2 regions of the Hathewaya limosa genome follow, and region 2 is predicted to be linked to the other one. Evidence: a T-box and tRNA genes for the amino acid it is inferred to sense, from the RefSeq annotation. Region 2 holds a T-box; the other holds one or more tRNA genes.
What was found. The T-box of region 2 lies ahead of proS (proline--tRNA ligase). A T-box ahead of a tRNA ligase gene usually reads a tRNA of that ligase, here a tRNA-Pro.

Region 1 (5,867 bases), on a different contig from region 2:
ACTGATTGTAGATTTTGCAGCATTCAGCGAACTTGTAAATGTATTTAAATTTATTACCCTATTAGGGTTTTCTACCAACACTTTTGTTATTGCTCCGATTCTTTGATTTCTTGTAAACTTCTCTGCCATTAACATCACCTTTAGAAAAAAATTTTACGAATTATTATTTATTTACCTCTAAAAACATTCATGATTTTATAGTATATTTTACAACATATAAAGAATTTTAACCATAAAATAGAGAAATATTTAAATAATTTTTTTTAAAATCCATTTTTTGTGTTGATTTTCAATAGTTTTGTATATAATTATAATGTAATAATCTAAAAAATATTTTATATTAGAAAGAAATTTTATATTTTGCCCAAAACAGGTAAGTTTTTAAATAAAATTTTCTTTTTACAAGGAGTGATAAAAATGTCTTTAAACTTTATAAATGATATTAAAAAGAAAGTTCATTTCATAGGCATAGGTGGTATAAGTATGAGTGGACTAGCAGAAATTTTACTTAAAAACGGTTATTCCGTTTCTGGTTCGGATATGAAAGAAAGTCATATAACGAAAAAATTAGAAGATTTGGGTGCAACTATTTATATAGGTCACAAAAGTGAAAATGTAGATAATACTGACATAGTTGTCTATACTGCTGCCATAGCTCAAGATAATCCTGAACTTATCCATGCAAAAAATTTAAATTTAACAATGTATGACAGAGCTGAATTTTTAGGTCAAATAATGAAAGATCATAAATATAACGTAGCTGTTGCTGGTACTCATGGCAAAACTACAACTACATCTATGATGTCCCATATAGCATTAAGTGGAAACCTAGATCCAACAATTTTAGTCGGTGGAGAACTAGATGTTATAAACGGTAATATTCGTGTAGGTAAAAGTGATTATTTTATAACTGAAGCTTGTGAATACAAAGAATCTTTTCTTAAATTTCACCCTTATGTAGGAATAATATTAAATGTAGACGCAGATCATTTAGACTACTATAAGGATTTAAATCATATTAAACAAGCTTTCGCAAAATTTATAAATTTAATACCAACGGATGGATATCTTATAGCAAATGCAGAAGATAAAAATCTTATGGAAATTATAGATACTGCTAAATGTAATGTAATAACTTTTGGTATTAATAATGGAAGAATAAGGGCTAAAGACATTGTCTTCAACGATAACGCAACTTCTACCTTTAATGTCTATGATGGTGAAGAAAAATTATTCCAAGTAAATCTTAGTGTACCTGGACAACATAATATACTAAATTCACTAGCTACTATATGTGCTTCTTTAAGCTTAAAAATTCCTAAAGATGCTATAATAAATGGTTTGTTTGATTTTAGAGGAACTCATAGAAGATTTGAAGTTAAAGGTATTAAAGATGGTATATCTGTTATAGATGATTATGCCCATCACCCAACAGAAATTAAATCTACTATAAAAACTGCAGACAAATATCCTCACAAAAACTTATATTATATCTTTCAACCACATACTTATACAAGAACCTATACATTATTTAATGAATTCTGTAATTGTTTCTCTGGAGTAGAAAATTTAATTATTACAGATATCTATGCTGCTAGAGAAAAAGATACTGGACTTGTAAGTTCTGAACAATTAGCAGAAGGAATTAAAAAAGCTGGTGTAAATTGTACTTATATAAAAGACTTTAATGAAATAACTGATTATCTAAAAAAACACTGTACAGATGGAGATGTAATAATAACTGTAGGTGCTGGAGATGTATTCAAAATAGGAGAAGATTTTTTAAAGTAGTCTGACTAAAAACTTATGGTTATAAAATTTTTATTAATTTTATAACTGTAAGTTTTTTTATAGGATAATTTTTAAAATATTGTACAAAACTATAAGTAAATTAACTTTATTTTACTTAAAGGATGTGAGACTAATTGAAAAATTTTTTAATATCTGCATTAGTAAACTTAGGCCTAATTCTAATCTCTTATTACATATTCAGAAGCATTATTAGTGGTCCTAAACGTCATAAAATCTATGAGAAATTCATGAGCTCCTTTGCAAAATTCGTTATATTATTATTTATAATATCACTTGTAATAACTAGTGTTACTACTTTTATTTTATATAAAACTAGATATTTAATGTATATAAATATTATTACTCCTGCAATTTTATCATTACTTGTAGGATTTATAGTATCAACAGTACCAACAAAGGGATTTGATGATAAAAAAAATTAATTATAAAAAATATAGCAGTTAAAACTAACTGCTATATTTTTTATTTAAATTAATAAACTTTCTTGACAGTATCCAAGCTGTCTTGTATAATATTATTTGTATTTCGGGGTGTAGCGCAGATGGGAGCGCGCGTGGTTTGGGACCATGAGGTCGCAGGTTCAATCCCTGTCACCCCGACCAAAAGAATCACATTTTGTGGTTCTTTTTTTATTTATATTATATTTATATTATATCTATATATTTTTTTATTAATTATCCACATCTATAAAATACTTTTTTAATAAATCCACATTTTTCTAACTTTATTCACATTTCTTCTCTTATATGAAACTTAATATACTCTTTTATCCACAATTATATCTTTTGAAAAATATCTATACCTATTATATAATAATCTAAAATTAATTAATATTTCTCAAGTTAAGGAGGGAGAACTTTGAATTCAGTTTTACATCATTTAAAGACAACTGATGAAAAAATTTTAAAGTTTTTTAATCATAATATAAAATCTAAATTTTTGGACTCTATACTGCCAAAAATAACTTATTTAGGTTCTATTCCTTTTACTTATTTATTTTGTTTAACCCTTTCAACCATACCCCTAAAAAGCTTGAGAAGTCTGGGCCGTAAATGCTCTTTATCTTTAGTATTGTCTAGTATCTTAGTTTTTCTTATAAAAAAACTAGTAAACAGAAAACGACCTTTTTTAAAACTTAAAAATTTACATATTCGAAAAATTCATATAGATCCTTACTCTTTTCCTTCTGGTCATACAGCCATGGCTTTTTCTATAGCTGTAATGTTAAGTCTTTCCTTATCTTTCATCGATATATTACTTATACCACTTGCAATGCTTGTTGGCATATCTAGAATGTATACTGGTGTTCATTATCCAACGGATGTATTTATAGGAATGCTCATTGGAAGTATTTGTTCTATATGTATTTATTTTATTATGTAATTCAAAATTATTTTAGGAGGAATTCCTTATGTTTAAAGATATTAAAGGAGCAATTTTTGATTTAGATGGAACTCTTATAGATTCTATGTGGTTATGGAGTAAAATTGATGTAGAGTACTTAAAAAAGCATAATTTACAAGTACCTGAAGATCTTAAAGAAAACCTGAACCACCTATGTTTTAAGGATTGTGCTAAATACTTCAAAACTAGATTTAACCTGCCATACACGCCAGAAGAAATAGAATCTCATTGGATACAGATGGCTTTACAAGAATATTCAACTAATATATCTTTGAAACCTGGTGCAAAAAAGTTTTTACAGTTCTTAAAAAATAACAATATAAAAATTGCCCTGGCAACTAGCAACCGAAGAGACTTAGCAAATGCTAGTTTAAAATTAAATGATATAGCTAACTACTTTGATTGTATAACTACTACTGATGAAGTGCCTCGTGGCAAGAATTTTCCTGATGTCTATCTTCTTGCTGCAAATAGATTAGGTGTAAATCCAAAAAATTGTATAGTCTTTGAAGATATTCTTTTAGCTGTTAAAGGCGCCCATTCTGCTGGTATGAAAGTTATTGCTGTTTATGATGAGTTTTCTAAAAATGAGGAAAAAGAGATCACAACTATAGCTAGCAAATATATTCATAATTACGATGAATTACTTCACATGATTTAATCTTTAACCATGTAATTAATTTAAACTTTCATTAATATAATTATATAGACATAAAAAATAGGATGTTTATTAAAAAATAGACATCCTATACTAATTTTAATGGAGGTATTTTTATGATTTTTACCATTTTGTTGATTATAATTCTCATATGTGCTTTGATTTATATGTACTATACATATGAAAATGCCATTTATAATTTAAAAAATCAGCTTACCCTTAGCAATTCACAAAACTTAAAACTTAAATCTACTCTATTGGAAAACACAGATAATTTTTCTAACCTTACAATTAACTTTTCTAATCCAGAATTTTCACATGCAATTATAAATCAAAAATGTTATATATATTTATGTCCTTTAGAAAATTCACCTATTATAAATATTTTAGAACAAGGTATTGAGATTAATTTATTAGCCATAGCAGAAGTTCAAGATTTGACTTGGTATGAAATATCATTAAAAATAGAATCCAATAATATAAATTCTAGAGGTTGGATTTTAGAAGAGTGTATAAATAAACTAAATTTAAATACTTAGAAATTGTTACTCTAAACTTTTGTTAAACAAAAGCCAACAAACAAATGTTGGCCTTTTACCATACTAATTAATATTATTTAATTTTTCCATCCTTATATTCGGGAACTATATCAATAATATCTTTTTGTATACAATATTCTAAATCATCTTCAAGATTTAATCTTGTTAACCTATTATAGTGTGTAGCATCTTTTATGAAACTTATTATATCCTTATGATTTTCATAGACCATATAAGATGTTTTTGCTATATCAGTTAAGTTAATCTTTTTATTAATTTCTTTTATTTTAGATATTATATATCCCCCACAGATAAAATCATCCATTGAAAATTCACCATTTGTTCCTGAATTAACAATAACCAAATCATTATTTATAGCACAGACTTTTTTAGCCACGGCTTCTGCATTAATCATTGCCCCTATTAAAATATTTCTTGCTCTCTTGCTACCTTTAATTGCTCTTGTTCCATTACTAGTGGTTATTATAAATGTCTTATTCTTTATAACCTCTTCTGTATAGTCCAATGGAGAATTAGAACAATTAAATCCCTCTATTTTTAATGCATTTCTTTCTCCGCCTAAAATGTATAATGCTCTATCCTTTTTACATAAATCAAAAGCTTCCTCTGTAGATAAAACGGGTATAACCTCTTTACATCCATTCTTAATAGCCGTAACTATAACAGATGTAGCTCTTAATACATCAATTACTATTACTGTCTTTCCCTCTAATTTATCTGCATTAATATGATCAGCCGAAATCATTAAATCAATATTCATTACGATTCATCCCCTAATTATATATATTATTAGTCTTTAAAATCCTTGCCTTGGTAAATATCTTCTTCTATAAACCTTCTATCTATAGCATTTAATATTTCCCACTTTTTTAAGCTCCACATAGGTCCTATTAATGATTTTCTTGGTGCATCTCCGGTTAATCTATGTATAACTATAGATTGAGGTAACAACGCTACAGATTTACATATTATATCTATATACTCATCCTGTTCCATAAACTTAAGCTTTCCTTGCTCATATAACTTTACTAGTTGGGTATTCTCCATAAGATGAAGTAAATGAAGTTTAATCCCTTGAATATCCATTTTGGATAAATACTTTATAGTATTAAGCATATCTTCAGCTGTTTCACCTGGAAGTCCCAAAATAACATGCACTACTACATCAATATTTTTTTCTCTTAGTTTTCTAACAGCATCTTCAAAAACTTTAAGTTCATATCCCCTATTAATAATTTTTGCCGTATTTTCATTAGAAGTTTGAAGTCCTAATTCAACCCATGTATAAAGTTTTTTATTATATTTATCTAAAAGCTCCACTACATTATCCTCAAGACAATCTGGTCTAGTTGCTATAGCTAATGCCACAACTCCTTCATTTTGTATAGCTTCATTATATCTTTTATCTAACACTTCTATGGGTGCATAAGTAT
Region 2 (5,867 bases):
AGTAGTTTGATCTCCGTATTAAGTGAACAATTCCTAGAAGGCGGTGATTTAAATGAATAACTTTTTTTCTTTTCTAATAGATAAAAAAGAAGAAATAGTAAGACTTTTACTCCAACATATGTACCTTACTTTAGGTGCTATTTTAATTTCTGTCTTAATTGGTATACCACTTGGAATATTAATAACTAAATCAAAACCTTGCAGAAAACCAATTTTAAACTTTATTAACTTAGTTCAAGCAATCCCCTCCATGGCATTATTAGGATTATTCATTCCAATATTAGGTATTGGAACTGTCCCAGCAATTACTACTGTAGTCCTTTATTCACTATTACCTATAATAAAAAATACTTATGTAGGTTTAACCAGTATAGATCCAAACATACTAGAAGCTTCACATGGTATGGGACTTACAGGTTCACAAACTCTTAGATTAATACAATTTCCATTAGCACTTCCAATAATAATGTCTGGTATTAGGATCTCTGCCGTTACTGCTGTTGGTCTTATGACCTTGGCGGCTTTTATAGGGGCTGGGGGATTAGGATATCTTGTATTCTCTGGTATTCAAACTGTAAATAATTTTATGATTTTAGCTGGTGCAATTCCTTGTTGTGTGCTTGCTCTTTTGATTGATTTTATCTTTAGTAAAATAGAACTAGCTGTTACTCCTAAAGGGATAAGCAAAACACCTAAAAAATCCATATCAAAACCTTTAAAAATAGTTTCTATAATTATTCTTATAAGTTTTCTTTTTTTAATGGTATCTAATATTATAAAACCTAAAAAAGATACTATTGTTGTAGGTTCTAAAAATTTTTCGGAACAATTGATTCTTGGAAATATGTTTGCTGATTTAATTGAAGAATATACAGATTTAAGAGTAGATAGAAAACTTAATTTAGGAGGAAGCTCCGTTATTATGTCTGCAATGCAAGCTAAAGAGGTTGATATATATCCCGATTACACAGGTACTCTATTAATGAATGTATTGAAAAAACCTATAATTGGTGATAAAGATCTTGCTTATTCTGAAACAAGAAAATTAATGAATACTAAATATAACATAGACTTATTACCCTTATTAGGATTTAGTAATAATTGGTCTTTAGCAATGACTCCCAAAATAGCCGAACAATATAATATTGAATCCATATCTGATCTTGCAAAAGTAAGTAAAGACTTAACACTATGTTGTACCTTAGAATTCGCTAATAGAGAAGATGGCTTAAAGGGATTAGAAAAAAAATACGGTATAAAATTTAAGGATATAAAACCTATGGATGGTAGTCTTAGATATTCTGCTATAGAAGAAAATAACTGTCAGGTTATAGATGCAACCTCTACGGAAGGACTATTAAAAGCATTTAATTTAAAAGTTTTAAAAGATAATAAGGATTTCTTTACTAATACCTATGGTATTCCTGTTATAAGAGAAGATACTGTAAAAAAACATCCTGAACTAAAAAAAATACTGAATAAACTATCTGACACAATTTCAGAAGATACTATGCAGACACTTAATCATAAAGTAGACAAACTCCATGAAGCTCCTGAAAAGGTAGCTAAGGAATATTTAATCTCTAAAAAATTACTAAAAAAATAAACAATGCTCGTCCTAATACAAGGGCGAGCATTTATATTATTTTAAAAATAAGATAATACAATTTTAGTTATAGGAGTATAAGTAACAGTTACATAATCTCCTTCAGTGTACATTGGAATATCGGAATCAATTTTTATTTCTTTCTTATCCTCATAACTGGTTATTATATATTTATAATATATATAATCATTTTTATTTTTAATTTCATATACCCCAGTACATTCTCCAGTAAAACAAGTATTAAGATTAAAAACAACTTCTGTGATAAATATTATAAAGCTAATGGCAATTATTATATCAATAATTACTAAAGGATTATATCTTATAATTATAATAAAAGTTTTAAAAGTCAAGTCCATATCTTCTTGAAAAAAAATAGATAGTTGATTAGATAATATTATAAGAATTATTCCTCTTGTTAATATCCAATTAAGTGACTTATTTAAAATATCATTCCTATTAATTCTATTAGATCTATTTTTAAAAGATATTTTAAATCGCCATAAAAAAGAGGTAGTTGCACTTATTTCATTATGTTTTATTCCTATCTCTTTATCCCAATTAACTTTTCTATTATCTATTTCACTAATTTTTTTAGCACTTAGTATAAAAGAAAATGGGATAAAACTTAAAAGAAAATTTAAACATGTATTTTTTAATATATCATCTTTACCAAAATACCAAAAACATATATAGCCTAAAAATATTATGCTTATGCTAATTAAAGGTTTTATAAACTTTTTATTATTTATTACCCCTCTATAAGCTCTTATTAGATCTCTTGTAAAGAAAAGTGAAAGAAAAATTAAATGTATACTTATAATATTAATCCAATTACATATTCTTAAAATTTCAAATCCTCGTGCTTTAAAAAAATTACATAGATGATCTCCTAATAAAACATCTAAAAATAAGCTTAAATTGATAATAAAGTTTGCTATTGATGTAAGCCATAACCATTCTAAACTTCTTTTATCACTTTTAACGCCCATACTATTACCTCGTTTAAAATTTATATAAAAATAGAAAGAAGATAAGAAAAACTTCTTTCTATTTTTACATTAATATTTATTTTAGTATGCTCTTCCCCAGTAAACCATCTTAGTTGCTTTCTTTCCACAACATACACATGTATCACCAAGATTTTCTTGTTCGAATGGCATACATCTTGAAGTTATACCTGTTTCTTCTTTTATTTTTTCTTCACAAGCTCTATCTTCACACCACATAGCTTTTATAAATCCTGGATGATTATCTGCTATATCAACCATTTCTTCTAATGTATGTGCTACACGAGTATTTTCATCTCTATGAGCTTTTGCTCTTTCATACATATTATTATGAATATCATCTAATAATTCTTGTACTTTAGTTTCTAATTCATCCATAGATACAACTACTTTTTCTCTTGTATCCCTTCTAACTAAGACAACTTGATTATTTTCTATATCCTTTGGTCCAACTTCTACACGAACTGGAATACCCTTCATTTCACATTCACTAAATTTCCATCCTGGCATCTTATCACTATCATCAAGTCTAACTCTAGCTACTTTAGATATTCTCTCTTTTAATTCATTAGCTTTATCTAATACACCCTCTTTATGTTGAGCTATTGGCACAATCATAACTTGAATTGGTGCTACTCTTGGAGGCAATACAAGCCCATCATCATCTCCATGAACCATTATAATAGCTCCTATTAATCTTGTTGTAACACCCCATGATGTTTCATGAACATATTGAAGTTTTCCTTCTTTATCAGAATATCTAATATTGAATGCCTTTGCAAAATTATCACTAAAGTTATGAGATGTACCAGCTTGAAGTGCTTTACCATCATGCATTAAACTTTCAATTGAATAAGTTGCCTCTGCCCCAGCAAACTTTTCTTTCTCAGTTTTTTGACCTTTAATAACTGGCATTGCAAGTACATCCTTACAAAAATCGGCATAAAGGTTTAACATATCTATAGTTTCTTTTCTTGATTCTTCTAATGTTGCATGAACTGTGTGTCCTTCTTGCCATAAAAATTCAGTTGTTCTTAGGAATGGACGTGTTGTTTTTTCCCATCTTACTACTGAACACCATTGATTATATAGCTTTGGAAGATCTTTATGTGATTGAACTATTTTAGCATAGTGCTCACAGAATAACGTTTCAGATGTTGGACGAACACATAATCTCTCTGCTAATTCTTCATTTCCACCTTGAGTTACCCAAGCAACTTCTGGAGCAAATCCTTCTATATGATCTTTTTCCTTTTGAAGTAAACTTTCTGGTATAAACATTGGCATATAAACATTTTCATGTCCTGTAGCCTTAAATCTTGTATCTAAATCTTTTTGAATAAGTTCCCAAATTCCATAACCATAAGGACGAATAATCATACATCCTTTAACACTTGCATAATCAACTAATTCAGCTTTTTTAACGATATCTGTATACCACTGTGCAAAATCAACATCTCTTGACGTAATATCTTTAACTAACTTTTCTTTTGCCATTTTCACTACCTCCATTTATTTTTTTATATAAAAAAACCCCAGTCCCATAAAGGGACCGAGGTATAATATTCGGCGATGCCACCCTAATTAATATATTTTATAAATAGTCTTCGTAAATAAAATATATTCTCTCAACTCGTTAACGGATTGTTCCGCTGTAGCCTACTATTATTTCGGTACAGAACTCCAAGGCTGGTTCAAAATATACTTTTTAAGAATCTCTCAGCAATCAATTCTCTCTCTGAAAAAAGTTTTTATTTCTACTATTCCTCTTCATAGTTTTTATTATTTGATTCTCTTATAATTTTTTATTATACAACATAAAAGTTATTTGTCAACTAACTTTAGTATATACATACTTGTAAATTTTAACCTCTAATTTCAAAAGTAATTATTTTTATTTTTTCATTTCCTGATAGATCTTTAGCTCTAATCACTAAACTGTGTTTTCCAACAGTATATATTGTTTCTCCCTTGTATATCCTACTAACTCCATCTATATATGTTTCTATCTTAACGTCTTTTTTATTTGTTGTAATAATAGGTTTTATATTAACTCCATTTTTATATATCTTTTTATTTTGCACACCATTTACTATTATTTCTGGAGCTACTTTATCAACTATGACATCATATATCTTTACATCTTCATTTCCACATCTATCTATAACACTTAGTTTTATTTTGTCTCCATTTTCTACATTTATTTTTTTAACAAAACTTCTTCTAGTTTTCTCTATTCCAAACTCTCCATTTTGCTCTACATTTAAAACTTGATTATCATTTATATAAAATTCATAGCCCAATGTATTATCTGCTACATTTCCTTCTAAAGTTATTGTATGTTGATTTGTATAAATTTTATTTTCTATCACTTTAGGTGTTTTTAAATATATAACTGGCTTTTCATTATCATAATATATATTTATAGCATAATTAGCCATTACCTTTCCCTTAGAATTTTGCACATATATACATACCTTATTTAATCCTTGTCCCAATCTAATATTCTTTCTATATTCCATAATGTTTTCTTTTTTCATATTTTGATTATTAAGCATAACTTTGTTGATTTCTTGATTTGTTACAACTTTGATTTTTAAGTTTTTATACTCCTCATTAAAAGTAGTATTCGGATATAATTTTTTATATTCTTTATTTGTTTCATCAAAATATTGAATTTCAAAATCAAGATCTTCAACTTTAGTATCAGATAATATCTTTATAATTTTTTTGTTAATTGTTCCTCTAAAATTTTCTACTTCAACTTCAACATAATTTACTCCTTGTTTTAAATTTGTTTCAGTTTCAAAAATACCCTCTTTATTGATTTTCACCTCTTTTTTATTTACAGTTGCTTTAATTATTTTTTCTTCAGGGTTAATTTTTCCTTTTATATTAATTTTATTTTCTTTTGTATTAATCAATCCTAAAACATTTTCTTCTTTACTACCTTCCATTGGTAATTTAGTTGTAACTATTAACTCTGGTTCTGTTATATATGCGGTAACATTAAATTTCATTTCTTTTAAGAGATTATTATTTTCATCATAAGCCTTTATATTAACTATATTTTTTCCTTCCTTAACTGGCATTTTAACATTAAAATTATTCTTTACATTACTAATTTCTGCATCTATTCCATTTGCTGTGACCCTTCTAACTCTTGAAGAAATTTTACCTGTTAAATTGTATTTACCATCTATCATTCCTTTATTAGTAATTACAGAGCCTTCATGTAAACTTAAGCCTAT

Region 1: it has a tRNA-Pro gene. The T-box ahead of proS (proline--tRNA ligase) is inferred to sense a tRNA for this amino acid. The anticodon was not compared.

Annotation. Positions count from the first base shown of each region.
Region 1 covers NZ_JAUSWN010000002.1:36,494-42,360, forward strand. Annotated here, with positions in the region: gene purR (pur operon repressor) at 1-129, opposite strand, end outside; gene murC (UDP-N-acetylmuramate--L-alanine ligase) at 418-1,791, shown strand; gene QOZ93_RS01550 (hypothetical protein) at 1,926-2,234, shown strand; tRNA gene QOZ93_RS01555 (tRNA-Pro) at 2,339-2,414, shown strand; gene QOZ93_RS01560 (phosphatase PAP2 family protein) at 2,671-3,195, shown strand; gene QOZ93_RS01565 (HAD family hydrolase) at 3,224-3,877, shown strand; gene QOZ93_RS01570 (hypothetical protein) at 3,991-4,413, shown strand; gene QOZ93_RS01575 (2-phosphosulfolactate phosphatase family protein) at 4,487-5,194, opposite strand; gene mnmL (tRNA modification radical SAM protein MnmL/YtqA) at 5,224-5,867, opposite strand, start outside.
Region 2 covers NZ_JAUSWN010000020.1:31,028-36,894, forward strand. Annotated here, with positions in the region: gene QOZ93_RS11100 (ABC transporter ATP-binding protein) at 1-60, shown strand, start outside; gene QOZ93_RS11105 (ABC transporter permease/substrate-binding protein) at 53-1,606, shown strand; gene QOZ93_RS11110 (hypothetical protein) at 1,648-2,598, opposite strand; gene proS (proline--tRNA ligase) at 2,680-4,113, opposite strand; T-box leader at 4,161-4,399, opposite strand; gene QOZ93_RS11120 (S8 family serine peptidase) at 4,482-5,867, opposite strand, start outside.